Regions from separate parts of the Mesorhizobium sp. RCC_202 genome, predicted to be linked through region 3. Evidence: predicted binding sites of a transcription regulator. Region 3 holds the regulator's gene; each other region holds the start of a gene.
What was found. The regulator PhoB, encoded in region 3, activates phosphate uptake and scavenging genes when phosphate is short. The targets are predictions, from matches to a motif close to TGTCATNNANCTGTCAT.
Positions count from the first base shown of each region.

Region 1: the regulator PhoB is predicted to act here: its motif matches at 3,572-3,588, upstream of phnF (phosphonate metabolism transcriptional regulator PhnF).
Region 2: the regulator PhoB is predicted to act here: its motif matches at 3,934-3,950, upstream of AB6802_RS03245 (DUF1045 domain-containing protein).
Region 4: the regulator PhoB is predicted to act here: its motif matches at 2,605-2,621, upstream of AB6802_RS12005 (esterase-like activity of phytase family protein).

Region 1 covers NZ_JBFUPO010000010.1:50,731-58,478, forward strand. The annotation lists gene phnK (phosphonate C-P lyase system protein PhnK) at 1-166, opposite strand, end outside; gene AB6802_RS22260 (alpha-D-ribose 1-methylphosphonate 5-phosphate C-P-lyase PhnJ) at 163-1,062, opposite strand; gene AB6802_RS22265 (hypothetical protein) at 1,122-1,295, shown strand; gene AB6802_RS22270 (carbon-phosphorus lyase complex subunit PhnI) at 1,298-2,413, opposite strand; gene phnH (phosphonate C-P lyase system protein PhnH) at 2,415-3,029, opposite strand; gene phnG (phosphonate C-P lyase system protein PhnG) at 3,029-3,490, opposite strand; gene phnF (phosphonate metabolism transcriptional regulator PhnF) at 3,618-4,364, shown strand; gene AB6802_RS22290 (hypothetical protein) at 4,540-5,520, shown strand; gene AB6802_RS22295 (zinc-binding alcohol dehydrogenase family protein) at 5,535-6,551, opposite strand; gene AB6802_RS22300 (ABC transporter permease) at 6,624-7,589, opposite strand; gene AB6802_RS22305 (sugar ABC transporter ATP-binding protein) at 7,586-7,748, opposite strand, start outside.
Region 2 covers NZ_JBFUPO010000001.1:705,677-713,424, reverse strand. The annotation lists gene iolD (3D-(3,5/4)-trihydroxycyclohexane-1,2-dione acylhydrolase (decyclizing)) at 1-1,792, shown strand, start outside; gene iolE (myo-inosose-2 dehydratase) at 1,831-2,748, shown strand; gene AB6802_RS03255 (DUF3329 domain-containing protein) at 2,813-3,025, shown strand; gene iolB (5-deoxy-glucuronate isomerase) at 3,031-3,843, shown strand; gene AB6802_RS03245 (DUF1045 domain-containing protein) at 4,083-4,790, shown strand; gene AB6802_RS03240 (alpha-D-ribose 1-methylphosphonate 5-triphosphate diphosphatase) at 4,844-5,983, shown strand; gene phnN (phosphonate metabolism protein/1,5-bisphosphokinase (PRPP-forming) PhnN) at 5,980-6,606, shown strand; gene AB6802_RS03230 (ABC transporter ATP-binding protein) at 6,648-7,463, opposite strand; gene AB6802_RS03225 (ABC transporter permease) at 7,463-7,748, opposite strand, start outside.
Region 3 covers NZ_JBFUPO010000022.1:28,536-36,283, forward strand. The annotation lists gene pstA (phosphate ABC transporter permease PstA) at 1-479, shown strand, start outside; gene pstB (phosphate ABC transporter ATP-binding protein PstB) at 476-1,279, shown strand; gene phoU (phosphate signaling complex protein PhoU) at 1,300-2,007, shown strand; gene phoB (phosphate regulon transcriptional regulator PhoB) at 2,023-2,712, shown strand; gene AB6802_RS29895 (ROK family protein) at 2,875-4,110, opposite strand; gene xylF (D-xylose ABC transporter substrate-binding protein) at 4,378-5,418, shown strand; gene AB6802_RS29905 (sugar ABC transporter permease) at 5,564-6,916, shown strand; gene AB6802_RS29910 (ATP-binding cassette domain-containing protein) at 6,994-7,748, shown strand, end outside.
Region 4 covers NZ_JBFUPO010000004.1:389,765-397,512, reverse strand. The annotation lists gene AB6802_RS12020 (Gfo/Idh/MocA family protein) at 1-938, opposite strand, end outside; gene AB6802_RS12015 (LacI family DNA-binding transcriptional regulator) at 1,134-2,159, shown strand; gene AB6802_RS12010 (hypothetical protein) at 2,180-2,494, opposite strand; gene AB6802_RS12005 (esterase-like activity of phytase family protein) at 2,711-4,183, shown strand; gene AB6802_RS12000 (MATE family efflux transporter) at 4,289-5,758, shown strand; gene AB6802_RS11995 (MFS transporter) at 5,857-7,065, opposite strand; gene AB6802_RS11990 (TMEM175 family protein) at 7,219-7,748, shown strand, end outside.

The sequences.
Region 1 (7,748 bases), on a different contig from region 3:
GCCGGGTCGACAGGCAGTTGAGCAACGTTGTCTTGCCGGAGCCGGACTCGCCGACCACCGCCAGCACTTCGCCCGGCCACAGGTCGAAAGTGACGTTCTCGCAGCCGACGCGCGAGCCGTAGAATTTGGAGAGTGCGGAAACGCGCAGCAGCGGTTCGTCGGTCATTCGGCCGGCTCCGTTTTTCCCAGGACAAGATGGGTTTCACGCGCGAGGTGACCGTGATGGCCGTCCTCGCGACGCTTCTCGCAATGGTGTGTGTCGGAGCAGACGAACATGTGGCCGCCATGGTCGTCGAGGATGACCTCGTCGAGATAGACGTTTTCGGCGCCGCACAGCGCGCAGGGCTGGTCGAAGGTCTGCACTTCGAAAGGGTGGTCCTCGAAGTCCAGGCTCACCACGTCGGTGAAAGGCGGTACGGCATAGATGCGCTTCTCGCGGCCGGCGCCGAACAATTGCAAAGCCGGCGAACGATGCATTTTCGGATTGTCGAATTTGGGCGTCGGCGAAGGATCCATCACATAGCGGCCCTCGACCTTGACCGGATAGGCGTAGGTGGTGGCGATGCGGCCGTGCCGGGCGATGTCCTCATAGAGCTTGACATGCATCAGGCCATATTCCTCGAGCGCATGCATTTTGCGCGTTTCGGTCTCGCGCGGCTCGAGAAAGCGCAGCGGCTCGGGGATCGGCACCTGGAACACCAGCACCTGGCCGGCGGTCAGCGGCTGTTCCGGAATGCGGTGGCGGGTCTGGATGATCGAGGCCTTGGCCGTCTCGGTGGTGACGGCGACATTGGCGACCTTCTTGAAGAAGGCGCGGATCGAGACGGCGTTGGTGGTGTCGTCGGCGCCCTGGTCGATGACCTTGAGCACATCATCGGGCCCGATGATCGAGGCCGTGACCTGCACGCCGCCGGTGCCCCAGCCGTAAGGCATCGGCATCTCGCGCGAGGCGAACGGCACCTGGTAGCCGGGAATGGCGATGCCTTTGAGGATCGCCCTGCGGATCATCCGCTTGGTCTGCTCATCGAGATAGGCGAAGTTGTAGGTGGCGATGTCGGTCATGGCGATCACGTCCGCTCTGTGCTAAGGTATTGGTGCTCAAGACGCGGGGGCAGGCCCACATGGATTCTACCGGTTGGTTGCATCTTGGCGTGCTGCTGCTGGTGTTTGCCGGCATCGTGGCTTTTGTGCTGTGGAAGATGGTTCTGCCCGCGCCAAAGGCGCCTCCACGCGGCGAGACCGTTGCCGGCGCGCGTGGCTTTATCGGCCTGTGGTTCGGTGGCGGCGGACGTTAGGGTCATTCCGCAGCCTCCCGCTTCTCCTCGGCAGCCTTGTCCTCGTTTTCGCGCGCCTCGTATTCAGCCCGCATGCGGCGAACCAGGCCGAGCTCGGCCTGGAAGTCGACGTAATGCGGCAGCTTCAGGTGCTCGACGAAGCCGGTCGCCTGCACGTTGTCGGAATGCGAGATGACGAATTCCTCGTCCTGCGCGGCGGCGACGACATCCTCGCCGAGCTCGCCGGCGCGCAGCGCCCGGTCGCAGAGCGCCATGGCCATCGCCTTGCGCTCGCTCTGGCCGAAGACCAGGCCGTAGCCGCGGGTGAATTGCGGCGGCGCCTTTGCCGAGCCCTTGAACTGGTTGACCATCTGGCATTCGGTGACGCGGATCGAGCCCAGCGGCACGGCGAAGGGCAGTTCCGGCACGTCGAGCTCGAGCTCGACCTCGCCGATGCGGATCTCGCCGACGAAAGGATGGTTGCGGGCATAGCCACGCTGCGTCGAATAGCCGAGCGCCAGCAGGAAACCTTCATCGCCACGCGACAGCGCCTGCAGGCGGATGTCGCGCGCCATCGGGAATTGCAGCGGCTCGCGTGTGATGTCGCCGGGCAGGTGGTCGCGCGGCATGTCGCCATCGGCCTCGATCAGCCCTTCATGGGCGAGGATCGCGGAGACGCGCGGCATGGCTTCGGCTTCGACCGGGCGCTCAACCGGCGTCTCGACCTCGGCGCCGGCGGCAAGCTCGGGATCGAGGAGACGATGCGTGTAGTCGAAGGTGGGCCCAAGCACCTGGCCGCCGGGCAGGTCCTTGTACGTCGCCGAGACGCGGCGCTCGACCTGCATGGCGCCGGTGTCGACCGGGTTGGTGTAGCCGAAGCGTGGTAGCGTGGTGCGGTAGGCGCGCACCAGGAAGATCGCCTCGATCATATCGCCGCGCGCCTGGACGACCGCCAAGGCGGCAAGCTCACGGTCGTAGAGCGAGCCTTCACTCATCACCCGGTCGACGCCGAGCGCCAGCTGTTCGACGATCTGATCGAGACGCAGCGCCGGCACCGATCGGTCGCCGCGGCGGCGCTCGGCAAGCAGGCGGTGCGCATTGGCGATGGCGGCCTCGCCGCCCTTTACCGCGACATACATGTCAGGCCTCCATCGTCTTGATGCGGGTGGTGCGCGGCAGGCAGGTGAGACTGCCGTCCCGTCCCGTCAGGATGATGTCGACGCCGCGCGGAAAGCGCTGGTTGTTCTGCTTCCACTGCTCGACGAAATGGCGCGGCATGCCGGGTGGCGCGATCATGGAGGTCTTCTCGATGCCAGGGCCTTCGAGCAGGAGCGCCGGGCCCGAAGCGAGATCGTCGACCAGAAGGATCAGCGTCGTCGAGCGGTCAGGATATTCCTGCGTGCCTTGGGCAAAGCCGTCGAGCGCCGCCATCTCGGCCGGGTTGGCAACCAAAGCGAAATGGGCGTCGGCCGGCGTGTTGGCCAAAGGCGCGCCCGAATGAAAGCCGAGCCATGCCTTGACGGAGGCGGCTGCCTGCAGCGGCGGATCGAGCCAGACCGGCGTGTCGTTGTCGCACAGCGCCAGCGCCACCGCGCCGGCGATCGCCGACAGCGGCGCGGGCGGATGCGCAAGCGAGGGCAGGGTCTGGACCGTGCCGGGGCGTGCCATGGCGTCCATGATGGCGCGGAACACGGTCTGGGCGTTGAAGACTGGCTCGGCGAAGCCGCCGTCGATCGATTGCGTGGCGATATCCATCAGTCCTCTCCGCGCACCATGGTGAAGAAATCGACTTTCGTCGCCGCCGTCTCGACGCGGCGTTTTTCACGTGCCGCATCGAGCGCCGCGCGCAACGGCGCAACGAGCTTTGACTCGACCGCCTCGCGCTGCGCCGGGTCCTGCCAGAGCGCATCGGCGATGGCCGCAAGCCGGGCTTTTTTCTTGTCGCGACCGAGCGAATAGCTGTGACCAATCTGGCCCGAAGGCAGGCGCACCGTGGCGCGGGTGACTGTCGCCTCGCCGACATTGAAGGGCGCGCCGCCGCCGCCAATCCGCCCGCGCACCGTCACCAGCCCGGTTTCAGGACCGCGCAGCAATTCGGCGTCCGAGGGCAGGCCGGAGCCGTCCCACAGACGCGCGATCTCATCGGCCGCGGCATGCGCGAGCGTTGCCATCACGGCTTTCCGCTCCGCCTGCTCGCGTGCTTCCTGTCCTCGCATGATGCAGCTCCTTGCATGACTCAAATTTGTCTATTGATATAGACAACTATACAAATTATACTTACCTCGTAGCGGGTGTCCATGACGGGTGGATGACAGGCTCGAAAAATCGCCTGGGGGGCGCTGAATGATCGGACTGGCCAGCAGTATAGAGCGGCGCAATGGCGTATCGCTGTGGCGGCAGATCGCCGACAGGATACTGCAGGGAATAGCGAATGGCGATTTCGCCGAGAATACCGCGCTGCCGCCCGAGGTCGCATTGGCCGAACGCTATGGCGTCAACCGACACACGGTGCGCAGCGCCATTGCGGCGCTGGTGCAGGAGGGTGTGCTCCGGGCCGAGCAAGGGCGCGGCACCTTCGTTTTGTCACGCAAGCGGCTTTCCTATCCGATCGGCGCGCGCACGCGCTTCTCGACGGGCCTGCAAGGGCAGACGACCGAACGGCACATCGCGCTTTTGTCTTCCTCGACCGAGCCGGCCAGCCGGCGCATCGCCGAGGCGCTGGGCATTGCCAGGGGCGCAGCAGTGATCCGGCTGGAGACGCGCGGCGAGGCCGATGGGCATCCGATCTCGCGCGCCACCACGTGGTTCGACGCCAAGCGCTTCGCCGGCATCGAGGTCGCCATGGCGGAAACCGGGTCGATCACCGCCTCGCTCAAGCGCTTCGGCGTCAATGACTATCTGCGGCACTCCACGGTGCTGTCGGCGCGTCATGCCGACGCCGACGATCTCGCCGCGCTCGATCTGCAGCCGGGCGCTATCGTGCTGGTGACCGTCGCCGTCAACGTGACGCTCGACGGCCAGCCGATCCAGTTCGCGGAATCACGCTTTCCGGCCGAGCGGGTGGAGCTCAGGCTGTCAGCCGGCGATTAGCTAGCCGCGAAAGCGGGACAAGAGTATAATACCTGCGCCACTGCCACGTCCGATGAGCAAAACCTCTGGTGGGTGCCGCAGGATGCTGAAGTCCAAGTGTTGGCCCGCTCTGCATCTGCCCACCCTCATGCTTATGGGTGCTCTCGGCGGCTGTACGGGCGGGAGCCCCCCGCCCGTGACCTTCAGCCTAACGGATCTCGGCACGCTCGGCGGAAGCCAAAGTTATGGCTGTGCCATCAACGAGGGCGGACAGGTCGCTGGCTACTCCACCACCGCCAACGACGCGGAGGTCCATACGGCGACGTGGACCGGGAAGGTCGTGGCCGACCTCGGAGCCGAGGGCGGAGCGTCCGGCTGTCCCCAGGGCATCAACGATGCGGGACAGGTGGCCGGCTTTTCCCCTGCCGCCGCTACGTCCGACATCCATGCGACGCTGTGGACGGGGACGACGCCGACCGACCTCGGCACCGTCGCCGGAGACCACAGCATCGCCATCGGGGTCAATGCCAAAGGTCAGGTGGCTGGGAATTCGACGTTTTCTGAAACGTCCCTCGAACATGCCGCGCTGTGGAGTGGCGGCATCGCGAAAGATCTCGGGACGCTGGGCGGGGATAGCAGTTCCGCGATGGGTCTCAACGATAGCGGTTGGGTGGTCGGCTATTCGGAGACATCAGGCAATTCCAAGACCCACGCGGTGCTGTGGAAGGGAACGCAGCCCACCGATCTCGGCGCGCTCAGTGGCAATTACAGCTACGCCATGGCCATCAACAATCTCGGTATGGTCGTCGGCTATTGCGTGCTCGCCTCCCAGGCGGGGACCCACGCCACCGTGTGGGCCGACATGAAAATCTCCGATCTCGGCACGCTCGGTGGCCAATTCAGCATGGCGCTCGGAATCAACGACGCGGGGCTCGTGGTCGGAAACGCCGCGCTCAAGAATACATCCACGCACGCCGCTTTGTGGATCGGGAAGCACATTTACGATCTCAACGAGATGCTGGACGGGAGCGGTCGCGGCTGGACCCTCCAGGAGGCGCGCGACATCAATGGTGCTGGTCAAATCGTCGGGTGGGGCGACAATCCATCGGGGCAGAAGCACGCGTTTCTGCTCACGCCTACCAAGCCCATACCGCTTACCACGGAAGGCGGCCAGTAGAACCCCGGACCATATCACCCGATCTCGATCACCGCTTTGATGAGGCCGGACTTCTCATGTGCCCATCTGGCGAGATCGCGCGGGGTGCCGGCAAGCGTCGTGCGGTGGGTGACGAGTTTGCCGAGCGGCACGCCGCCGTTGCGGATCGAGGCGGCGACGTGGTCGAAATCGGCCTTCAGCGCGTTGCGGCTGCCGACCAGCGTCATCTCGCGCTTGTGGAATTCGGGGTCGGAGAACGCAATGTCGTCCTTGACGACGCTGACCAGCACCAGCGTGCCGCCATGCGCGACATGGGCGAAGGCCGACTGCACCGACGCGGTGTTGCCGGTGGCGTCGAAGACGACATCGAAGCCTTCGCCATCGGTTGCTTGCCGGACCAGGTCCGCCGCCGATGTTTTCGAGCCGTCGAGCGCGGCAAAGCCCAACTCCTTGTCGGCAAAAGCGAGCCGCTCGGTGCTCATGTCGAGCAGGCTGACATCAAGCCCGGCAATGCGCGCGAAGATCGCCGCACCGAGGCCGATCGGTCCGGCGCCGATGACCAGCGTGCGCGCGCCGGGCGCGCCCTGCGATCTGCGCACGGCATGCGCGCCGATCGCCAGGAATTCCACCGCCGCGGCATCGGCCAGCGACAGGCCGTTCGTCGGATAGAGGTTCTGCGCCGGCACCAGGATTTCCTCGCACATGGCGCCGTCGCGATGCACGCCCAGCACTTCGATCTTCATGCAGCAATTCGGCTTGCCGTGCCGGCAGGCGATGCATTTGCCGCAGGCGAGATAGGGATTGATGATCACCGGCTCGCCGATGGCGAGATCGACGCCGTCGCCCCTCTCGGCCACCGCGCCCGAGACCTCGTGGCCCATGATGCGCGGATAGGCCAGAAAGGGGTGCTTGCCTTCGAAGATATGATAGTCGGTGCCGCAGATGCCGACATGGCTGACGGCAACGCGAGCCCAGCCGGGCGGCGGCGTGCCGGGCGCGGCGCGATCTTCGAGGACAAGTTCGCCAGGCGAGCGGCAGATGACGGCTTTCATTTCGCATATCCAAAGCAAAAAGAGCGCCGACCTCGAGCGTGCGAGGCCGGCGCGGGAGTTTTCAGGGAGGATTCATTTGCCGCGGCGGCGCAGGCCGTCGAAGTAGACGATGACGATGATCAACAGGCCGGTGATGACGCGCTGCCAGAAAGCGTTGACGTTGAGCAGGTTGGCGCCGTTGTTGATGGTGGCGAGAATGAAGGCGCCGAGCAGGGGACCGTGCACCGAGCCGACCGCACCGAACAGCGAAGTGCCGCCGATCACCGAGGACGCGATCGCCTGCAATTCCCAGCCCTCGGCCTGGGTCGGGTTGCCGATACCGATGCGCGAGGCCAGGAGCACGCCGACGAAGGCCGCGCACAGACCCGACAGCGTATAGGCCATGTAGATGGTGCGCTGGACATTGACGCCGGACAGGCGCGAGGCTTCGGCGTTGGAGCCGACCGAAAAAAGGTAGCGGCCCCAGCGGCTGTGATGCAGGAAGATGTAGGCCGGAATGCCGACCAGGATCACCATCCAGAACAAATTGGGGATGCCGAGGAAGGAATTGCGCGAGAACTCCTGGAAGGCATCGTTGTTGATGGAGATCGAATTGCCGTTGGTCATCAAAAGGCCGATGCCGCGCAGCGAGGTCAGCGTTGCCAGCGTGATGATGAACGGCGGCAGGCCCATCTTGACGATGCCGAAGCCGTGGAACATGCCGATGGCGACGCCGACCAGCAGCGTGATCAGGATGGCGAGGAAAACCGGTATGCCGGCATTGATCAGCATCGCGGCAATGACGGTGGCAAAACCCACCACGGCACCGACGGACAGATCGATGCCGCCGGTGATGATGACGAAGGTCTGGCCAACCGCGAGGATCGCGATCATCGAACCCTGACGCAGAAGGTTCGAGATGTTGTTGGCCGAGGCGAAGCTCGATGTCGCCAGCGACAGGATGATCCAGAGCAACACCAGCAGCGCCAGCAGCGTCAACCCGAACAGGGCGTTGTAATTGCGCTTGGGTTTTTCGGCCGCTATCGCCTCGGTGCTCATGTCTTTCCTCCCAGCTTTTCTTGTTTCTCGGCAAGCGCCTGTGTGAGAATTTCCTCGTGATCGGCGGTGCGGAAACCGTGTGTCGCCACCAGCTTGCCGCGGCGGAACACATGCAGCGTATCGGCGAGCTCGTAGACCTCGGGCAGATAGGACGAGATC
Region 2 (7,748 bases), on a different contig from region 3:
GCGCCAGATGACCGTGATCGACGGCAAGACAGTGCCGATCTTCGGCGGCGTCTGGGCGATCTTCGGCCACGGCAATGTCGCCGGCGTCGGCGAGGCGCTCTACCAGGTGCGCGACGAATTGCCGACTTTCCGCGCGCACAACGAGCAGGCAATGGCGCATGCGGCGATCGCCTATGCCAAGGCGAATTTCCGCCGCCGCTTCATGGCCGCGACCTCTTCGATCGGCCCCGGCGCGCTGAACATGGTGACGGCGGCTGCCCTCGCCCATGTCAACCGGCTGCCGGTGCTGCTGCTGCCGGGCGACGTCTTCGCCAACCGTTTGCCCGACCCGGTGCTGCAGCAGGCCGAGGACTTTTCCGACGGCACGGCGACGGTCAATGACTGCTTCCGCCCCGTGTCGCGTTATTTCGACCGCATCACCCGGCCCGAACAGATCATACCGGCGCTCAACCGCGCCATGCAGGTGCTGACCGATCCGGCCGAATGCGGCCCGGTCACGCTGTCGCTCTGCCAGGATGTGCAGGCCGAAGCCTATGATTATCCCGAGAGCTTCTTTGTCGAGCGTCTTTGGGCGCCGCGCCGGATTCGTCCCGATCGCAACGAATTGGCCGCCGCTGTCGCGGCGCTGAAGGGTGCCAAGAAGCCGCTGGTGATCGCCGGCGGCGGCGTCCTCTATTCGCAGGCTTCGGGTGAGTTGGCGAAACTGGTGCAAGGTGCCGGCATCCCCGTCTGCGAAACCCAGGGTGGAAAATCGTCGCTGCCCGACGATCATCTGCTCAACATGGCGGCCGTCGGCGTCACCGGAACGTCGGCCGCCAACCGGCTGGCGGAAGAGGCCGATGTGGTGCTTGCCGTCGGCACCAGGCTGCAGGATTTCACCACCGGTTCCTGGTCGCTGTTCAAGAATGCCGGCCGCACCATCATCGGCTTGAACGCGCAGGCTTTCGACGCAGGCAAGCACTGGGCACTGCCGCTTGTCGCCGACGCGGCCGAAGGTCTGGCGGAATTGTCCGCCGCGCTGAAGGGCTGGAAGGCGCCTACCGCCTGGACCGACAATGCGCTGAAAGGCAAGGCCGACTGGCAGGCCGCCGCCGCCAAGGTCACGGCCGCGACCAACGCCGCCTATCCGTCGGACGCGCAGGTCATCGGTGCGGTGCAGCGCGCCATGGGTTCGGGCGTCACCTTGCTGCATGCCGCAGGCGGGTTGCCTGGCGAATTGCACAAGCTCTGGCAGGCAGGCGCGCCCGGCTCCTACCACGCCGAATACGGCTTCTCGACCATGGGCTACGAGATCGCCGGCGGCCTCGGCGCCAAGATGGCCAAGCCCGACCAGGAGGTCGTCGTCATGATCGGCGACGGCTCCTATCTGATGCTCAATTCCGAGATCGCCACCTCGGTGATGCTGGGGCTGAAGCTCACCATCGTGCTGCTCGACAACCGCGGCTATGGCTGCATCAACCGGCTGCAGATGGCGACCGGTGGCGCCAACTTCAACAATCTCCTGAAGGACTCGCGCCACGAGGTGCTGCCCGATGTCGACTTCGCCGCGCATGCGGCAAGCCTCGGCGCCATCGCGGAGAAAGTGGCCTCGATCGCCGAGCTGGAAACGGCTTTGGCCAAGGCAAAGAGCAACGACAAGACCACGGTGCTGGTCATCGACACCGATCCGCTGGTGTCGACCGAGGCCGGCGGCCATTGGTGGGATGTCGCCGTGCCGGAAGTCTCGGCGCGGCGTGAGGTCAACGCTGCGCGCAAGAAGTACGAGGAAGCGGTGGGCAGCCGGGAAGGTTGAGCCTGGCGTCGGCAACGAAGTGACAGTGGAGTGACGACTTGAAAGCCAAACTGGGCATGTCCCCCATCGCGTGGTGGAACGACGATCTGGTGGAATTGAGCGATGACGTGTCGCTGGAGGAGTGCTTGCGCCAATCGCGCTCGGCCGGCTTCACCGGCATGGAGAAGGGCCGCCGCTTCCCCGACGATCCGAAGACGATGCTGCCGATCCTCAAGGAGGCCGACGTCACGCTCTGCGGCGGCTGGTTCTCCGGCACGCTGGTCAACGAGGATATGGCGGCGAACAAGGATCGCATCCAGCCGATGATCGACCTGTTCAAGGCGGTCAACGCGCCCTGCATCGTCTATGGCGAGGTCGGCCGCTCGATCCAGGGCGACCGCTCCAAGCCCTTGGCAACCAAGCCGAAGCTCAGCGGCGACGAGATGAAGGCCTATGGCAGGCGACTGACCGAATTCGGCGAATGGTGCACCGAGCAGCGCATGCCGCTCTCCTATCACCATCACATGGCGGCGGTGGTCGAGACCGAGCCGGAGCTCGACGCCTTCATGCGCCATTCCGGCGAAGGCATTCCGCTGCTGCTCGACGCCGGCCATCTCGCCTTCGCTGGCGGCGATGTGCTGCGCGCCATCGACAACCATCACAAGCGCATCAACCACGTCCATGTGAAGGACGTGCGCATGGGCGTGATCGACGGTCTCGACCGCACGAAGCAGTCCTTCCTCGACGCCGTGGCGCTCGGCGCCTTCACCGTGCCGGGCGACGGCTCGCTCGATTTCGGCGCCATCGTGCAGCGCTTCGCCGATCATGGTTATGAGGGCTGGTTCGTCGTCGAAGCCGAGCAGGATCCGAAGAAGAACCCGCCGCTGAAGATGGCTCAGGTCGGCCACAAGGAGCTGATGCGGGTGATGACGGCCGCCGGCTATACGGTCGAGACGCAAGGTTTCCCCAACACGTGAGCGCTGGATTGACTGTCATGGCTGGCTTATCTGAGAACCGGTCAGGCAATTTCCGGATGGCGCGATGAAAGATTACGAGCACCCCTTCTTCAAGCCGCTGTGGCGGCGCGTCGCGATCCTCGCCGTCTGTCTGATCTGGTCGGTGATCGAGTTCGCCACCGGCACGCCGTTCTGGGGCGTCATCGCCCTCGGCTTCGCCGGCTACGCGGTGTGGCAGTTTTTCTATCTCTACAAGCCGGCCGAGGAGAAAAAGGCCGACGATCAACCGAAGGAGTGACCGCGATGTCGAAACTGCTCGTCAAGGCCGACAAGGGCCATGGTCACGTCGCACATGTCACGCCGCAGAGCGCCGGCTGGACCTATGTCGGTTTCGACCTGCATCGGCTGAAATCCGGCGAGACAGCATCCGGCCAGGCCGGCGACCGCGAGGTCTGCCTGGTCTTCGTCACCGGCAAGGGCAAGGCATCGGCCGGCGGCAAGGATCTCGGCCTGCTCGGCGAGCGCATGTCGCCGTTCGAAGGCAAGCCCTGGTCGGTTTATATTCCGCAAGGCTCCGACTGGTCGGTGACGGCCGACACCGAGTTGGAGCTCGCCGTCTGTTCCGCGCCAGGTCTTGGCGGTGGCCTGCCGGTCCGTGTCATCGGTCCGGACGATCTTGGCCAGGAGGTGCGCGGCAAGGGCACCAACACGCGCTACGTCACCAACATCCTGCCCGAGGGCAAGCCGGCCGACTCGCTGCTGGTCGTCGAAGTCATCACGCCCGGCGGCCACACCTCCAGTTACCCGCCGCATAAGCACGACCAGGACAATCTCCCCGCGGAATCCTATCTCGAGGAGACCTATTACCACCGCCTCAACCCGCCGCAGGGCTTTGCCTTCCAGCGTGTCTATACCGACGCCGACGGCAATGGGGAGCGCGAACTCGATGAAGCGATGGCGATCGAGGATGGCGACGTCGTGCTGGTGCCCAAGGGCTATCACCCCTGCGCGGCCTGTCACGGCTACGATCTCTATTATTTGAACGTCATGGCCGGCCCGAAGCGGACGTGGAAGTTCCACAACGCCGCCGAGCACGAATGGCTGATGAAGGCTTGAGCGGGCTTACCGCGCAACCATTGGTCCAGTGCGGAAAAATCGTCGGCTAAACACCTTGAGGGTGGACTTGCCTTCGAAAACCCATGAAAGCTTCGTCAATCCGTCATGGAAATCACCTATGGCAGCGGGTCTGATGCACGTCGCCAAAGCGCCTCGGCGTTTTTGCGGCTTGCCAAAAACCAGGACTTGAAGCGCGTCGCATAGTCGTTAGGGCGCAGCGCGCTTGACGAGGAACGCTCATGCGCTACGCCATTTACTACACTCCCAGGCAGGATGAGCCGCTGGCGCGCATCGCCGCCAACTGGCTGGGCCGCGATCCGTTCGGCGCGGCGACACGTCCGGTCGAGGCCGTTGGCGAATTGTCGGCGGCCGAAGTTGCCTTCCACACGGCGTCGGCCAGGCGATACGGGTTCCATGCCACACTGAAGGCGCCGTTCCGCCTGGCGCCGAACGAGACGGAGGCTTCGCTGCGCGCCGCGCTCGACGCTTTTGCCGAGGCGACGCCGCCCGTCGTCATTCCGCGCCTCGTCGTCGGCCAGATCGACGGCTTCTTCGCCCTGGTGCCTGAAGCTCCGTTTGCGCCGTTGAATGATTTTGCCGGCGAGGTGGTGCGCGGTTTCGACCCTTTCCGCGCGCCTTTGACGGAGGTCGAGATCGAGCGCCGTAGCCCGGATGCGCTGAAGCCGGACGAGTTCCGCAACCTCTGTCAGTGGGGCTACCCCTATGTCTTCGACACGTTCCGCTTCCACATGACGCTTTCGGGACGCGTCGGGCCACAGGAAAGCCCACGTCTGCGCGCAGCGATAGACAGCCTGTTCGCCGACGTGCTGCGGCAGCCGGTGCCGGTGGATGCCCTGACCTTGTTCGTCGAAAGCGAGCCGGGTGCTCCGTTCATGGTGCTTTCCCACCATGCGTTGGGCCACCACCCGGCCCGCAAGACCGCCTGAGATGACCGCCCATTTTGCTGCCGATTCCGCTGCTTGAGACAGGACCGCCCGAGATGACCGCCGAAACCATTCTCACCAATGCCCGCATCGTGCTGCCCGATGAAATCGTCGAGGGCTCGCTTTTGCTGCGCGATGGCCTGATTGCCGCTGTCGAGCCGGGCAGCACCCGCACTGGCGAGGATATGGGCGGCGATTACGTCATCCCCGGTCTCGTCGAACTCCACACCGATCATCTTGAGGGCCACTATGCGCCACGCCCCAAGGTGCGCTGGAACCCGATCGCCGCCGTGCTTGCCCATGACGCGCAGGTTGCCACTGCCGGCATCACCACCGTGCTCGACGCCTTGCGCGTCGGCATGGACGAGGACGCCGACCTGACCTCCGCCGATATCCGCAAGCTCGCCGACGCCATCGAGGACAGCGTGCGCGAGGACCGGCTTCGGGCCGATCACTTCATCCATCTGCGCTGCGAGGTCTCGGCGCCGGATTGCCTGAAGGCCTTCGCCAATTTCGAGACCGACGACAGGGTCAAGCTCGCCTCGTTGATGGATCACGCGCCTGGACAGCGCCAGTTCGTCAACCTCGAGACCTATGCCTATTACTACCAGCGCAAGCTGAAGCTCTCCGATCGCGATTTCCAGAAATTCTGCGAGAAGCGGATGGCGGAATCGGCCCGCAATTCCGGCCCGAACCGCGTCTTCATCTCGGCCGCCTGTCACGAACGCGGCATCGTGTTGGCGAGCCACGACGACGCCACCATCGGTCATGTCGACGAGGCGATCGAGCAGGGCGTGCGCGTCGCCGAGTTCCCGACGACGGAGGAAGCGGCCAAGGCCTCCAAGGCGGCGGGTCTCGGCGTGCTGATGGGGGCGCCCAACGTCATGCGCGGCGCCTCGCATTCCGGCAATGTCTCGGCGCGCACACTGGCCGCCGACGGCCTGCTCGACATCCTGTCCTCCGACTACATCCCCTTCAGTCTGATCCAGTCGGCCTTCTTCCTTGGCGACGTCGTCGAAGGCATCTCGCTGCCGCAGGCGGTCGCCATGGTCTCGAAAAACCCCGCCGAGGCGGTTGGCCTTACCGATCGCGGCATCATCGAGCCCGGCCGCCGCGCCGACCTGGTGCGGGTGCGCGTCGACGACCATGTGCCGGTCGTGCGCACGGTGTGGCGCGAAGGGCGTCGGGTCGCATGATGGTGTCGGCCCTGATCGAACGCGAGTTGGCTGAGAGCTTCCCGATCCGCAACGGCGTCTTCGTCGCCGTCGTCGGCCCGAGCGGCGCCGGCAAGGACACGGTGATCGGCTACGCCAAAGCGCGCTTTGCCGGTGAGACACGGCTGGAATTCGTGCGCCGTGTCATCACCAGGCCGAGCGATGCGGCGAGCGAGGACCACGACACGCTGGCTGACGCCGCCTTCGCCGAAGCTGAGATCGATGGCGCCTTCGCGCTCTGCTGGGATGCGCACGGCCTGCGCTACGGCCTGCCGGCCGATGTCGACTGGGCTGTCGCCAACGGCCATGTTGCCGTGGCCAATGTCTCGCGCGCGGTCATCCCGGCGCTGCGCGAGCGCTACGCCAACCTGGCCGTGGTCGAGATCACCGCAACGCCGGAAATCCTCGCCGAACGGCTGGCGGCGCGCGGCCGCGAATCGCGCGGCGAAGTGCTCGCCCGCCTGGCGCGCAGCACCAGTGTCCAATTGTCGGGACCGGATGTCACTTCGATCGACAACAGCGGCGACAAGCAAATCGCCGGCGAGCGCTTCACCGAGATCCTGCGCAAGGCGATGGCGTTCTCCGATCTCTCGGACATGATTTAGCGCCTTGTCCTTCTCCCACAAGGGAGAAGGGGAAGTTGCGCTTACTTGTTGAAGTTGGTGATGAACTGCTTGAATTGCTGCGTCGACGGTCTGGCGAACATTTCCTTCGGCTCGCCCAGGCAATCCACTTCGCCCTTGTGCAGGAACATCACTTGGCTCGACACGTCGCGGGCAAACCCCATTTCGTGCGTCACGACCAGCATGGTGCGGCCTTCTTCGGCGAGCGAGCGCATGACACGCAGCACCTCGCCGACCAGTTCCGGATCGAGCGCCGATGTCGGCTCGTCGAACAGCATGACCTTGGGGTTCATCGCCAGCGCCCGGGCTATCGCGGCGCGCTGTTGCTGGCCGCCCGACATATGCGGCGGGTAGTAGTTGCGCCGCTCCCAGATCCCGACCCGCTTCAGCAATGCCTCGGCCTGCTCCAGGCACTCCGCCCGCGGACGTTTCAGCACATGCGTCGGCGCCGCGACAAGGTTCTCGAGCACCGTCATGTGCGACCAGAGATTGAAGCTCTGGAAAACCATGGCAAGATTGGCGCGGATGCGTTCCACCTGACGGATATCGGCCGGCAGCTGATTGCCGTCCCGTCCCGGCTTCATCTTGATGAGTTCGCCGTCGACACGCACTTCGCCGGAATCCGGGGTCTCCAAAAGGTTGATGCAGCGCAGCAGCGTGCTTTTGCCCGAGCCCGACGAGCCAAGGATGGAAATGACGTCGCCCTTGTGCGCCTCGAGCGAAATGCCCTTCAGCACCTCGTGATCGCCAAAGCACTTGCGCATGTCCTTGACGCTGATGGCGGGTGCTTCGTTGGCGGACGATGCCGTACTCGCGGCAGCGGCAAGACTAGCCGACATCACAACACCTCCGGTACGGGTTTGATTTGCTGGGACTGCTCGGGCGCGGGGCGCAGATGCGGGGAAAGCAGGTATTCGACCCAGGCAAACAGCCGGGCAATCGACAGGTTGAGCAACAGATAGACCACACCGGCGCAGGTCAGCACCTCGATCGGCCGGAATGTGTCGTGCTGGATTTTCTGCGCCGTTCCCATCATCTCCATGATCGTCACCACGGAAGCGAGCGCGGTCGCCTTCGTCATCAGGATGATCTCGGTGGAATAGGCCGGCAAGGCCAGCCGCAAC
Region 3 (7,748 bases):
TGTTCGTCTATGAGCTGATGGTGCGGCCGATGGGCCATTTCTCGGCGATCGCCGGCGCCGTCGCGCTGTCGATCCTGGTGATCCCCGTCGTGGTGCGCACCACCGAGGACATGCTGAACCTTGTGCCCAACGCGCTGCGCGAGGCAGGCACCGCCATCGGCGCGCCGCGCTGGGTGGTCATCCGCTCGGTCGCCTATCGCGCGGCAATGTCGGGTATCGTCACCGGCATCCTGCTGGCGATCGCCCGCATCTCCGGCGAGACAGCACCCCTGCTCTTCACCGCGCTCAACAACCAGTTCTGGTCGAGCAATCTCAATGCCCCGATGGCCAGCCTGCCGGTGACCATCTTCCAGTTCGCGCTCAGCCCCTATGAGGAATGGCAGCAACTGGCCTGGACGGGCGCACTCATAATCACCCTGACGGTTCTCGCGCTGAGCATTGTTGCCCGCAGCCTGACCGGACGCAGAGAGGACAGATGAAACCGATGTTGTCCACCGATCTGAACGCAGTCGACACGACCGTCGAGAAGGCCAAGATCGAGGTCAAGGACCTCAACTTCTACTATGGCCAGTCGAAGGCGCTGAAGAACATCAACCTGTCGTTGCCCGAGCGCAGCGTCACCGCCTTCATCGGCCCGTCGGGCTGCGGCAAGTCGACGCTGCTGCGCGTCTTGAACCGCATCTACGAGCTCTATCCGAAGCAGAGCGCGGAAGGGCAGGTGCTGCTCGACGGCAAGAACATCCTCGATCGCTCGCAGGACTTGAACCTGCTTCGCACCAAGATCGGCATGGTGTTCCAGAAACCGACGCCGTTCCCCATGTCGATCTATGAGAACATCGCCTTCGGCGTCAGGCTGTATGAGAAGATCAGCAAGGCCGAGATGGACAACCGCGTCGAGCTGGCGCTGAAGCGCGCGGCGCTGTGGAACGAGGTCAAGGACAAGCTCAACGCGAGCGGCCTCAGCCTCTCCGGCGGCCAGCAGCAGCGCCTGTGCATCGCCCGCACGGTGGCGGTGAAGCCCGAGGTCATCCTGCTCGACGAGCCGGCCTCGGCGCTCGACCCGCTGTCGACCGCCAAGATCGAGGAACTGATCGACGAGTTGCAGGCCGAGTATACGATCGTCATCGTCACCCACAACATGCAGCAGGCGGCGCGCGTGTCGCGGCAGACGGCGTTCATGTATCTGGGCGAGCTGATCGAGTTCGACCGTACCGAGAAGATCTTCACCTCGCCGCGTGAGAAGCGCACGCAGGATTACATCACCGGCCGCTTCGGCTGAGTTCATACGAGGACATCATTATGGCCGAACATACCGTCGCTTCCTTCGACGAGGATCTGAGGCAGATAAGCCGGCTGATCATCGATATGGGCGATCTTGCCGGTTCCATGGTCGGTGCTTCGACCAGGGCCCTGCTTGAATCCGACAACGCGATGGCGCAGCGTGTCGTCTCCGACGATGCGATCATGGACGCGCGGCAGCGCGAACTGGACGACCGCGCCATAACGCTGATTGCCAAGCGCCAGCCGATGGCCGACGACCTGCGCAGCGTTGTCGGCGCTATCCGCATGGCCGGCGACCTCGAGCGCATCGGCGATCTCGCCAAGAACATCGCCAAGCGAGTCGGCTCCGTCGGCGTCAGCGCCGCGCCACGCGACCTCTCGCATTCGATCGACGGCATGGCGCAGATGGTGCTGATCCAGGTCCAGGCCGTTATCCAGGAATATACGGCTGGCGATGCCACTGCGCTCGCCAAGCTTCGCAACGACGACGAGCGCATCGACGTCAAATACACCTCCGTCTTCCGCGAGCTCCTGACCTATATGATGGAAGATCCGCGCAACATCACCGCTTGCACGCACCTCTTGTTCTGCGCCAAGAACCTGGAGCGTATCGGCGACCACGTGACCAACATCGCCGAAAACGCTTATTATGTCCTGACCGGCACGCAATTGCCCGCCAACCGTCCGAAGCAGGACGAGACGGCGATGCCAGCACCGGCGGCCTGACGAAAAGGTTACCCAATGATCGCGCCACGCATCATGGTGGTGGAGGATGAGGAGCCGCTAGGGGTGCTGCTCCGCTACAACCTCGAATCCGAAGGTTATCACGTCGAGGTGGTGAGCCGCGGCGACGAGGCCGAGATCCGCCTGCAAGAGAATGTGCCAGACCTGCTCGTCCTCGACTGGATGGTGCCGGCGGTTTCCGGCATCGAGCTTTGCCGCCGGCTCAGGATGCGGCCGGAGACCGAGCGGCTGCCGATCATCATGCTGACCGCGCGCGGCGAGGAAAGCGACCGCGTGCGGGGCCTCTCCACCGGCGCCGACGATTATCTGGTCAAGCCGTTCTCGACGCCGGAATTCATGGCCCGTGTGAAGGCGTTGCTGCGGCGCGCCAAGCCGGAAGTGCTGTCCAGCGTGCTCAAGGTCGGCGACATCGTGCTCGATCGTGAATCGCACCGCGTCTATCGCAAGAAGAGCGAGATCCGGCTCGGGCCGACCGAGTTCCGGCTGCTCGAATTCATGATGCGTCACCCCGGCCGCGTGTTCTCGCGCAGCCAGTTGCTCGACAATGTCTGGGGCGAGACGATCTACATCGACGAACGCACGGTCGACGTGCATGTCGGCCGCCTGCGCAAGGCGGTCAACAATGGCCGCATGCCGGACGTCATTAGAACCATACGCGGGGCGGGCTACGCGATCAGGGAAGACTAGGGGATATGCTGATATTCAGGTGAGGCCGGCCTGCGAATGGCAGCTTCCTGCGCTTCCGGTACTCACGTACCTAAAGTACGCTCCGTTCCGGTTCTCGGAACCTACCATTCTCGACTCGGCCTGACCTGAATCTCAGCATATCCCCGCGCCTGCACTCGCGCCCTATGCGACGTGCTTGCCTGCCCGCGCCTGCCCGCCCGGCGCGAAGATCTCCTGGTCGACGAAGGTCAGCGCGCGCATGGCGCAGCCTTCGCGGATCAGCGGCAATTCGTTGGGCTCGGTGTCGAAGGAAATCGACCTGGAATGCTGGCCGCCGGCGGTCTGGGCGATCGTCTCACGCAGGGCGGGCTCGATCAGGTCGAAAGCGGCGGCGCTGACGCCGACCATGGCGACAGGCGCCGGATCGATCAGCGCGAACAGGCTGCCGAGACCGAAGCCAAGCGCTTCGCCGGCGCGCCGGTAGGCTTCACGTTCCGGACCGTCCTCGAGCCGCGCCTTTGCCGCGAGCGCCCGCATTTCGGGGTCGCCGACATCGGTCGGCTCGGCGTCTTCGCTCGCTCCCATGGCGGCGCGCCAGATGGCATAGTTGCCGGCATAGGCTTCGACGCAACCGCGCCGGCCGCAGCGGCAGAGCGCGCCGCCGGGACGGTGGATCATGTGGCCGAACTCGCCGCCGGAGGAATGCGTGCCGGTGAACAATTCACCCTTCAGCACCAAGCCCATGCCGATGCCATGCGATAAAAGGATAGCGATGAAATTGTCGCGGTAGCGGGCCGGGTCACGCCACTGCAGGGCGATGGCCATCATGTTGCAGTCGTTCTCCATGGTCGCGGGAATGCCGAATTCCTTTTCCAGAATGTCGGCAAAGGCAATGTCGGTCAGCGGCGTGATCGGCGACCACAGCATGGCGCGGGCGTGGGAATCGGTGATGCCTTGAATGCCCATGGCGATGCGGGCGACGCTGCCGACATCAAGGTCGGGGTCTTCCAGCCTGCGCCGCACGATTGCCACGCATTCGCCGACCAGCTCGTCGCGCGGCATGGTCAGCGTGTCGACCCGCCGCTGTTCCTCGGCAACGACATGGCCGGAATAGTCGATGACGGCGACGGAGAGGAAATTCAGCGACAGCACCACCGTTACCACGGCCGCCGCCTCGGGGCTCAGCGCCAGGCCGATCTGTGGCCGGCCGCGTTTCAGCGATGTGGTTTCGCTGGCCTTGCTTTCGGTCAGGATGCCTTCGCCGATCAGGTCGGAGGAGATCGCCGAAATGGTGGAGTGGCTCAGCCCGGTGGTGGCGGCGATCTCGGTTCGTGACGGCTGGCCGGCCCTGCGCACAGCCGAGATCACCATGGCGCGGTTGCGCCGGCGCAGGTCGTCGTGGCGGATCCCGACCGACATCGTTCTCTCAATCCTCCCGGTCATCGCGGCCTTGTGATCATGCCATGGGCCGTCGTTGACGCGCTAGGGATAGTGGCAGAAGCGCGAAGTCGTGTCATTATTTATTGCGGGCCTCGAAAAAATTAGCATGCGCCATCAGATCCCATCAGAATCGCTGTTGACAGCACCTCATCGCTGCATCAGTATTTTTTTGAGGCTCGAAAAAAAGGGCCTTTGTGCCGGCCTTCGGGCTAGTCTGGTCGCGCCGCACGGCGCAGGGAGGATATTATGAAGAAATTCACAGCCGCCATTCTGGCGGGTGTCGCCATGTCGCTGACGCTGGCGTCGGTCGCCGAGGCGAAGGACAAGGTGATCGGCGTTTCGTGGTCCAACTTCCAGGAAGAGCGCTGGAAGACCGACGAAGCCGCGATGAAGGCAGCGATCGAAGCCGCCGGCGACAAGTACATTTCGGCCGACGCGCAGTCCAATCCGGGCAAGCAGCTGACCGACGTCGAAAGCCTGATCTCGCAGGGTGCCAACTCGCTGATCATCCTGGCGCAGGATGCCTCCGCCATCGGCCCGGCGGTGCAGAAGGCTCTGGACGAAGGCATTCCGGTCGTCGGCTACGACCGCCTGATCGAGAACAAGGACGTCTTCTACCTGACCTTCGACAACAAGGAAGTGGGCCGCATGCAGGCTCGCGAAGTGTTCAAGGCGAAGCCCGAAGGCAATTATGTCTTCATCAAGGGCTCGGGCTCCGACCCGAACGCCGACTTCCTGTTCTCGGGTTCGATGGAAGTGCTGAAGGCGGCTATCGACTCGGGCAAGATCAAGAATGTCGGCGAAGCCTATACGGACGGCTGGCTGCCGGCCAACGCGCAGAAGAACATGGAACAGTTCCTGACCGCCAACGACAACAAGGTCGACGCGGTCGTCGCGGCCAATGACGGCACTGCCGGCGGCGTCGTCGCGGCGCTGACGGCGCAGGGTCTCGCCGGCACCGTGCCGGTCTCGGGCCAGGATGGCGACCACGCCGCGCTGAACCGCATCGCGCTCGGCACGCAGACCGTGTCGGTGTGGAAGGACGCGCGCGAACTCGGCAAGAACGCCGCCGAGATCGCGTCGCAGCTGGCCGGCGGCAAGAAGATGACCGACATCGCCGGTGTGAAGGACTTCACGACGCCCGGCGGCAACACCGTCAAGTCGCTGTTCCTGACCCCGGTCGCCATCACCAAGGACAATCTCAACGTCGTCATCGACGCCGGCTGGATCAAGAAGGACGAAGTCTGCGCGGGCGTCGCCGCCGGCAGCGTCGCGGCCTGCAAGTAAGTTTGCCGACGTTCGATCAAATCCTGGCGCCGCGGCCTGAAAGCCGCGGCGTTTTCTCAAAGATTTGTGTTTCCGCTTCACGCGGATAGCTTCTAGGCTCGGTTCCGGCATCCGCGTCAGACGGGCAAGCCGGCGGGAGGAAATCATGACCGACACGACGTCCAACCCCCAGGCGGACACGGCGCGCGCGTCGGAACTCGGCATGCTTGCCCGGTTCCTCAAGGCGACCGAGATCGACACCCGCATGCTCGGCATGGTCGGTGCCCTTTTGATCATCTGGATCGGGCTGCATGTCATTTCCAGCCTGCGCCTCGGCGTCAATCCGCTCGATTTCGACAGCCGCACTTTTCTCACGCCACGCAATCTGTGGAACCTGTCGGTGCAGACATCCGCCGTCGCCATCATGGCGTCGGGCATGGTGCTGGTCATCGTCATGCGCAACATCGACCTGTCCGTCGGCTCCGCCGAAGGCGTGATCGGCATGATCATGGGCTTTGCGCAAGTGCATTTCCTGGTCCGGTTCGTCGGGCTCGGACTCGGCAATCCGTGGATATGGGTCCTGGCGCTGCTCATCGGCCTTGCGCTCGGGCTGCTGATCGGAGCCTTCCAGGGTTTCATCATCGCCTATCTCGAAGTGCCGGCTTTCATCGTCACGCTGGGCGGCCTGCTGATCTGGCGCGGCGCCGCGTGGTGGGTCACCAGCGGCCAGACCGTTGCGCCGCTCGATGCGACATTCCAGCTGATGGGCGGCGGGCCGGCCGGATCGATCGGCGCAACATGGAGCTGGGTCGTCGGCATCGTCGCTTGCCTCGCCGTGGTGTTCGCGCTGTCCAACGGCCGCGTGCAGCGCAAGCGTTTCCGCTTCCCGCTGCGTCCGATCTGGGCCGAGACGCTGCTCGGCGCGGTCACCTGCGCGGTTATCATGGGCGCGGTGTGGCTCGCCAATTCCTACCCCTGGCCGGTCGGCATCGTGAACCGCTATGCCGCCGCCAACAACATCACCGTGCCCGAGGGCGGCCTGTTCATCGCGCATGGCATCGCGATCCCGGTGCTGATGGCGATCGCCGTCGGACTGATCATGACCTTCGTCAGCAACCGAACCCGTTTCGGCCGCTATGTCTTTGCCATCGGCGGCAATCCGGAGGCCGCCAACCTTGCCGGCATCAACACGCGCTGGATCACCATGAAAGTGTTCATGATCATGGGCGTGCTGGCCACAATCGCGGCGGCGATCTCGTCGGCCCGGCAGAACTCGTCCACCAACGTGCTTGGAACGCTCGATGAGCTGCTGGTCATAGCCGCGGCCGTCATCGGCGGCACGTCGCTCGCCGGCGGCTCGGGAACGATCATCGGCGCCATGCTCGGCGCCCTTTTGATGCAATCGCTGCAGTCCGGCATGGTGCTGCTCGGTGTCGACTCGCCGCTGCAAAGCATCGTCGTCGGCGCCGTGCTGGTCATCGCGGTGTGGCTCGACACCATGTATCGCAAGCGCGTCTGAGCATGATCCCGAAAAGTGGACCCCGGTTTTCGGACAAGATCATGCTCGAGCATAATTTTTAGGGAGGAGAACGTCTCATGGCTGAACAAACCGCTCCCGCAGGCGTGCCGCTGGTCGACATGCGCAACGTCTCGATCGCCTTCGGCGGCATCCGCGCCGTCGACGACGCGTCCGTCGATCTCTTTCCCGGGGAAGTGATGGCGCTGCTCGGTCACAACGGCGCCGGCAAGTCGACGCTGATCAAGATCCTGTCCGGCGCCTACAAACGCGATGCTGGCCAGATCTTCATCAACGGCGAGGAGGCTTCGATCTCCAATCCGCGTGACGCCAAGAAATACGGCGTCGAGACGATCTACCAGACGCTGGCGCTGGCCGACAACGTCGATGCCGCAGCCAACCTCTTCCTCGGGCGTGAGCTGATGACGGCCTGGGGGACGCTCGATGACGTCGCCATGGAGGCCGAGGCACGCAAGGTCATGGGCCGGCTCAACCCGCGCTTCCAGCGCTTCAAGGAGCCGGTGGTGAAGCTGTCGGGCGGCCAGCGGCAATCCGTGGCGATCGCGCGCGCCATCCTGTTCAATGCCCGCATCCTGATCATGGACGAGCCGACCGCTGCGCTCGGGCCGCAAGAGACGGCGCAGGTCGGCGAGCTGGTCAAGCAGCTCAAGGCCGACGGCATCGGCATCTTCCTGATCAGCCACGACATCCATGACGTGTTCGAGCTCGCCGACCGGGTCTGCGTGATGAAGAACGGTCAGGTGGTCGGCACCGCCCGCACCAGCGACGTCACTCAGGACGAGGTGCTTGGCATGATCATCCTCGGCAAAGTTCC
Region 4 (7,748 bases), on a different contig from region 3:
CCGTGCGTCTCCGGCTCGGCGCCGGTCTCCACGGCGTGCATGAAATCCTGGATGATGCCGAGATGGCCGTCGACGCGATCGGCGGGATCGAGTGGCGGCACTTCGATCGGCTGGGTCTTGGCGATGATGCCGTCGCGACCGGACGCAACCACTTCCGCCTTCAGCCCGTCATGGCCGTCCCACAACACGCTGCCGCGCTCGGCGACGATGCGCCAGCTGCCTTCCCAGCTGGTGCGAAAACCGTCGGCGCACCAGGAGCCGGCATAGGTAAACACCTTGCCGCCGCCGAGATCGAAGACGGCACTTGCCGACGATCCCTGCCGGTACCAGGAATTGGCCGGCTCCCATTCCTGGCAGTAGACGCTGGCCGGCTCGCCGCCGGCCATGTAGCGGGCGGCGTCAAACGTATGAATGGCCATGTCGAGCAGCAGCACATGCGCCATCTCCTCGCGAAAGCCGCCGAAATGCGGCGCGACGAAGAAGTCGGCATGAATGCTGGTCGGCGCGCCGATGGCGCCGGAGTCGAGGAAGCGCTTTATGCGCCGGACGTTGGCGACATACCGTCGGTTCTGGACCACGGCGTGCACGCGCCCCGCACGGCGCGCTGCCTCGATGATCGCCTGCGCGTTCTCCGGGCTGTCGGCCAGCGGTTTTTCGGTTAGCAGATGGCAATTATGGGCAAAGGCGGAAAACGCGACCTCGCGGCGCGCGGCGGGGACCACGACATCGAAGACGGCATCGGGCTTTGTCTGGTCGAGAACGGCGTCAAGGCTGGTACCGACGATGGCGCCGGTGAGGTCGTATTCGCGCGCCCTCGCCTTGGCCCGTTCGGCGTCGAGGTCGACAAGCCCGACAATGGCGAGCCCGTCAATCTGCCTTGCGGCATCGAGCCACTGCCTGCTCATCGCGCCGCAGCCGACGAGGACGACATTCATCATCCGGCGTTCCTCCCGTCCGGCCCCTCCAGGCCGAATGTCACGGCATCCACGGCATCACCGTAAACGTTTTTCCGTAAACGTTTACGAGAACACACCCGATAGCGTAGAATGTCAACTGGCGGTCTCTCGAAAATCGTTCCGAAGCCTTGGCCTGAGCGGCGGCCGGTGGTAGCCAAGGCAGGGGGAGAATGATCTTTGGCGTCCAGCATCCACGACCTTGCGCGTCACCTGAACATTTCGATCGGCACCGTGTCGCGGGCGCTGAACGGCCGTGCCGACGTCAATGCCGACACTCGCCAGCGCGTTCTCGATGCGGCCAAAAAGCTCAACTATTCGCCCAACCGGTCCGGCCGCAGCCTCAGGCAAGGCGCCACCCATTCGATCGCCTTCATGCTGCAGCCACATCCGGGCGACCAGCAATATGGCGAGCCGTTCTTCATCCCTTTCCTGATCGGGCTACAGGCGAAGCTTGCCGAGCATGGCCTCGATCTGATGGTCGTGATGGGTGAGCCCGGCCAATATCAACAGGAGCGGTTGCGCCGCGTGGTTGAGACGCGCTGGGTCGACGCGGTCGTGTTGGCCAATACGCGACGGGAAGACGATCGGATCGACTATCTCAGCAAGGCCGGCTTTCCCTTTGCCACGCTTGGCCGAAGTCAGTCCGGCGGCGACACCTATCCTTCGCTCGATATCGATTTCGAGAGAGCGGGTGATGAAGCCGTCGACCGCCTGGTCGCACGCGGCCACCGCCGCATTGCCGCCATCCGCCCTTCGCTTGATCTCAACTTCGGCTACCTGTTCCTCGACGGCTACCGCAAGGCGCTGAAGCGGCACGGCATCGAGGTCGACTCTGACCTGGTCGCCGACGGCTTCATCAACGAGACCGGCGGCTACCAGGTGACGCCGCAAGTCATGCGCTCAAAGGACCCGCCGACGGCCATCATCTTCAACAATGACGCGATGGCGCTTGGCGGCTGCAAGGCGCTGGCCGAGATGGGAATCAAGCCGGGCCATGACATGGCGGTTATCGTCATCGTCGACACGCCGCTTTGCCGCTACTTCTCGCCGACGCTGACCGCCTTCCGTCCGGCGCTTGAACCGATGGGCCAGCGGCTGGCCGGAATGCTGCTCGCCTCCCTCCCCGCCTTTGCTGGCCCGGACGGGCCGCGCATCATCCGCGAGGTCTGGCCGCTGGAACTGATCGCGCGAGAGAGCGATTGATGGCAATCGGCGAAAGCCGATCAATCCACCTTCTTCTCGCCCCGCTCGCCAGCCTTGACGATATCGCCCGTGGTGAACAGGATTTCCTTCAGTTCCGCCCGCCAGTCCTGCTTCTGGCGCAGCAGGAATTCCAGATCCATGCCGAAATGCTTGAACTCCTCGGCTTGCGCGTTCTTCATGATCGCCTTTGCCTGAGGGTCCTTCTCCACCGAGATGCGCTGTTCGTACCAGCCGATCGCTTCCGCCTCCTCGATCAGCGAGGTGATCATGCGGGCAAAGGTCCGCACCTTCTGCGACAGTTCGTTCGCCGGTTCGTGATACTGATCGAAACCCATTTTTCCCTCTCCTCAAATCCCGCGGCGCCGCACACCGATCGCAGGCGGCCGGAGCTTGCCTCCAACGGATCGGAGAGAGAAATGGTTCCGGGATACCCGCCAACCCACCCTGTCACGCAACCATCACGTTCGCGTCCTAGACCGCTTGGCGGAAGGGTGCGGGCGGCGCCCCGATGCGACGTCTGCTCCGAGCTGTTTTGCCACAAGGGGATATCCATGAAACATCTGACCCGAACTGTTTCGCTTGGCGCCGCGCTTGCGCTGTTCACCGCCGTGACGCCCGCGCTTGCCGACGGCGTTGCCTATGTCAACAAGGGTCTGGTCGGCATCGGTCGCATCCCGGCCAGCCAGAAGGACAAGTTCGGCGAAACCTTCGGTTCCGGCTCGGGCATGGCGATCGACACCAAGGGCTGGGCGCGTGACGGCAATGCCTATAAGGGCTCGCTCTGGCTGCTGCCGGATCGCGGCTACAACGTCGCCGGTACCACCGATTACCGCCCGCGCCTAAACACCATTTCGATCGAGCTTGCGCCGGTGGTGCCGGGTGCTGCACCGACAGCAGGCCAGGAACGGTCGGGCGTCAAGGCAGCACTTGCCGACACCATGCTGTTGACCGACGACAAGGGCGCCGACACCACCGGGCTCGATCCACTGAACGGCGTGCGCCCGGCCGCCGGCGACATGCCGATCCTGCCGCAGGCCGACAATGGCAAGCTGGCGCTGGACAATGAGGCGATCGTGCGCCTGCCAGACGGCACCATGTTCATCTCCGACGAATATGGCCCAAACATCTACCGCTTCTCGGCCGACGGCCATCTGATGTCGGCCACCCAGCCGCCGGCTGCCCTGGTGCCCATGCGCCACGGCAAGCCGAACTTCGCGTCCGACAATCCCGGCCCCGGCGCCGCCGAGCCCGATCCGAAGGATCCCGAGACCGGCCGCCAGAACAACCAGGGCCTCGAAGGCATGGCGATGACGCCGGACGGCAAGTTCCTGATCGCCGTGCTGCAGTCGGCAACCCGCCAGGATGGCGGCGATTCCGGCTCGACGCGCCAGAACACCCGCGCGCTGGTCTATGACGCTTCCGACCTCGCCCACCTCAAGCTTGCGCATGAATATGTCGTGCCGCTGCCGGTGTTCAAGGACGCCAAGGGCAAGACCAAGGTGGCCGCGCAGAGCGAGATCGTGGCGCTCTCCGACACCCGCTTCCTGATGCTGGCACGCGACTCAGGCAACGGCCAGGGCCTGAAGGGCGCCGAGTCGATCTATCGCAAGATCAACATTGTCGATCTCTCCGAAGCCACCGATATCGCCAACGGCCCGTTCGACGCCGCCGACAAGCCGGTCGCGCCGAAGGGCGTGCTCGATCCGTCGGTGACGACGGCCAAGCTGACGCCTTTTATCGACATCAACGACAATGCCGAGCTCGGCCGCTTCGGCATGCACAACGGCGCGCCGAACGACAAGAACAATCTCTCGGAGAAATGGGAGGCGATGTCGCTGGCTTCGGTGCTGGATCCGAAGCTGCCCGACGACTATTTTCTGTTCGTCGCCAATGACAATGACTTCCTGACCCAGGACGGTTTCCAGGTCGGCGCCCCCTACAAGGCCGACGACGGCGCCGACGTCGACACCACCTTCCTTGTCTTCCAGGTGACCCTGCCTGGCCTCGCCAGCAACACCCAGTAAGGCGGCGCAGCGCCAGATACCTGCCCATCTGGCTCGGCCACAAAGGCGTGCATGTGCATCAGGCCTGCGATAGCATCGCGGGCCTGAATGATTTTCGGTGCCGACATGGATGACAACAAGCCCAGCCGCCAACGCGTCGGCGACCTGACCAGCGGCCCGATCCCGCGCACGCTGCTTTTGTTCGCGCTGCCCGTGCTCGGTTCCAACGTGCTGCAGTCGCTCAACGGCTCGATCAACGCGGTCTGGGTCGGTCGCTTCCTTGGCGAGGCGGCGCTGACGGCGACCTCCAACGCCAATCTGGTGCTGTTCCTGATCCTCGGCACCGTGTTCGGCATCGGCATGGCGGCGACGATCCTGGTCGCGCAGTCGGTCGGCGCCCGCGACCTGCCCGAAGCCAAGCGCATCGTCGGCACCAGCGCCACCTTCTTCTTCCTCATCTCGGTCGTGTTCGCCGTCTGCGGCTGGATTTGGGTCGATGCCATCCTCACCGGCCTCGGCACGCCGGCCGACGCCTTGCCGCTGGCGCGCAGCTATTTGCGCATCATCTTCGTTGCCGTGCCGATGATGAACCTTCTGTCCTTCGTCATGACCGTGCTGCGCGGCGCCGGCGATTCACGCACGCCTTTTGTCTTCATGGCGCTGGCGGTGGTTCTCGACGTCGTCTTGAACCCATTGCTGATCCGCGGCATCGGCCCCTTCCCCGAGCTCGGCATCGCCGGCTCGGCGACCTCGACGCTCATCGGCCAGACGGTGAGCGTCACCGCCATCCTGATCGTGCTCTATGCGCGCAAGAACCCGCTGCGGTTGGCCGGCGCCGATCTCGCTTTATTCCGGCCCGATCCGGCGCTGCTCAGGATCATCGTCTTCAAAGGCATCCCGATGGGACTGCAGATGATTGTCATCTCGGCCGCCGCGCTGACCGTGATGGGCATCGTCAATTCCTATGGCTCGCAGGTTGCCGCCGCCTATGGCATCGCCGCGCAGCTCTGGACCTATATCCAGATGCCGGCGCTTGCCATCGGCGCCGCGGTCTCTTCCATGGCGGCGCAAAATGTCGGCGCCGGCCGATGGGACCGCATCGGCAAGGTCGCGGCCTCCGGCGTCGGCTTCAACCTGGTGCTGACCGGCGCGCTGGTGGCGCTGCTGTTCGTCTTCGACCGCTCGGTGCTCAGCCTGTTCCTGAGCGGCGACAGCACCGCGATCGACATTGCCGCCCACATCAACAAGGTGGCATCGTGGTCGTTCATCCTGTTCGGCATCACCATCGTGCTTTTCGCCACGGTGCGCGCCACCGGCGCCGTCATGCCGCCGCTGATCATCCTGATCGTCTCGGTTCTGTTCATCCGCACCGGTTTTGCCTATTCGATGCGCGGCGTGCTTGGCCAGGAGGCGCTGTGGTGGAGTTTCCCGGCGGGTTCGATCGCCTCGCTGGTGCTGGCCATCGCCTATTACCGCTTTGGCCGTTGGCGGACCATGCACAGGATCGAGGACAGGCCAGCGGCCGGCGAGCCGCCCGACACCGGCCTCGGCGTGCCGCGCCAGCGCGCGCATATCGCAACCGAGACTTCGAATTAGAGCAATTCCAGGAAAAGTGTGATCGGTTTTCCGTCCGGAATTGCGTAAAAACAAAGAGATAGAGCGGTTCGCCGTTTCCCATGAAACGGTGAAACGCTCTAGCGAGCGAATTTGGCGCCAAAGGCCAGCGCGACGAGCGAAAAGAGCGTGATCATGCCGGCGAAGGCCAGGCTTGCCATGGTCGGGTTCGTCCAGTTGGACAGGACGCCGATGCCGATGACCGGCAGCGCGTTGCCGCAGAAGCAGCAGATGAAGAAGGCCGACACCACTTCGGCGCGGCGATCCGCCGGCGCAATCTGGTTCACCACTTGCAGGCCGCCGCGATAGCCGAGGGCCGCCGCTGCACCGCAGACCGCCGTCGCGACGATCATCAACACCATCGAGGCATAGACCTGCGCTGCCACGACCAGCGCCACGGCCGGGATCATCAGCGCCAGCGCGGCGAGCAAGGTGGAACGGCTGGACAGCCACGTCGTGACGACAATGGTGATCGCAGCAACGATCGACAATTCGAAGAACAGCCCGCCGGCTTCGGCATGGTTGGTGACATGCAGCTGCTGCGCCAGGATGCTCGGCGCCAGCGCCGCGTAGAAGCCGACCAGCGCCATGGCGCCGAAGCCGGTCAAGGCGGGCGCGACGAACCCAGCCCGGATGCTAGCCGGAACCGACAGGCGCGGCTCTATCGAGACGTCGGAAAGCCGGCCGGGCCGGGCCACGGTCTCGCGCGTGCGCCAGATTGTCAGCGTGATGAGGACAAGCACGGCGAGATAAACGGCAAAGACCAACCGGAGCGGCCAAGGCTCGTATTCGGCGAGCAGCCCGGAAACCAGCGCGCCGACGCCCAGACCGATGAAGTTGGTGCTGGTGGCGATCGTGGCCGCGCGCGATTTGTCCTCGCCTTCGATCAGCTCGGACAGCCATGCGGTGCCGGTTCCAGCGCCGACCCCGATGCCAAGACCGCTTAGGATACGGGCGACGTCCAGCCAGACTACATTTTGTGCGAAGAGGAAAAACAGCGCGCTGACTATGGCGACCGCCATGGCGGCCAGCGCCGCCGGCCGACGGCCTATGGCGTCCGACAGACGGCCAAACAAAAGCAGCGCCGCAAGATTGCCGACCACATAGACGGCATAGACCAGCGTCAACGTGATCTGCGAAAAACCGAAATCCTGCTTGTAGATCACGTAAAGCGGGGTCAGAACCGTGCTGCCGGCAAACAGCGCCGCTATCATCGCGGCGATAGCGGTCATCGCCGCACCACCGCCGAGTTCATGGTCGCGTGTCATGGTCTGAGCATAATTGGTCATGATGACCTCCGGCGTTGCAGATCCCGCCCGGTTACAATCCAACGTTATGTAATGGCGGCCGTTCCACCCGCCGAATGCCCTCCTGACAATCCTGGCAGTATAGCGTTGCGCGAAATCCTCTCGTAACCTCTGTCTGCCGATCAGGGAGGAACCATGGGCAAGGGACGGGTCGAGGCTTTCACCGATGGCGTCGTCGCCATCATCATCACCATCATGGTGCTGGACCTGAAGGTACCGGAGGGTGAGGATTTTTCGACGCTGCTGCCGCAGTGGCCGATCTTCCTGTGTTACGTGCTTTCCTTCATCAATGTCGGCATCTACTGGAACAATCTGCACAACATGTTCCACACCGTGCAGCGCGTCGACGGCCGCGTGCTGTGGGCCAACCTGCATATGTTGTTTTGGCTATCCCTGATGCCGGTGACGACGGCCTTCATGGGCGAGAACCATTTCGCCACGGTTCCCGTTGCGGTCTATGGTTTCGACTTGGCAATGTGCGCGACCGCTTACGCCATCCTGGTGGTTGCCCTGCATCGCCTGCACGGACAGGACACCGCCTTCGCCAAGGCAATCGGCAACGATCGCAAGGGCAGGCTGTCGCTCGTCGCCTACATAGCCGCAATCGCGCTGACCTTCCTCAATCGCTGGATTGGTGTCGGCTTCTACGTGGCTGTCGCTCTCGT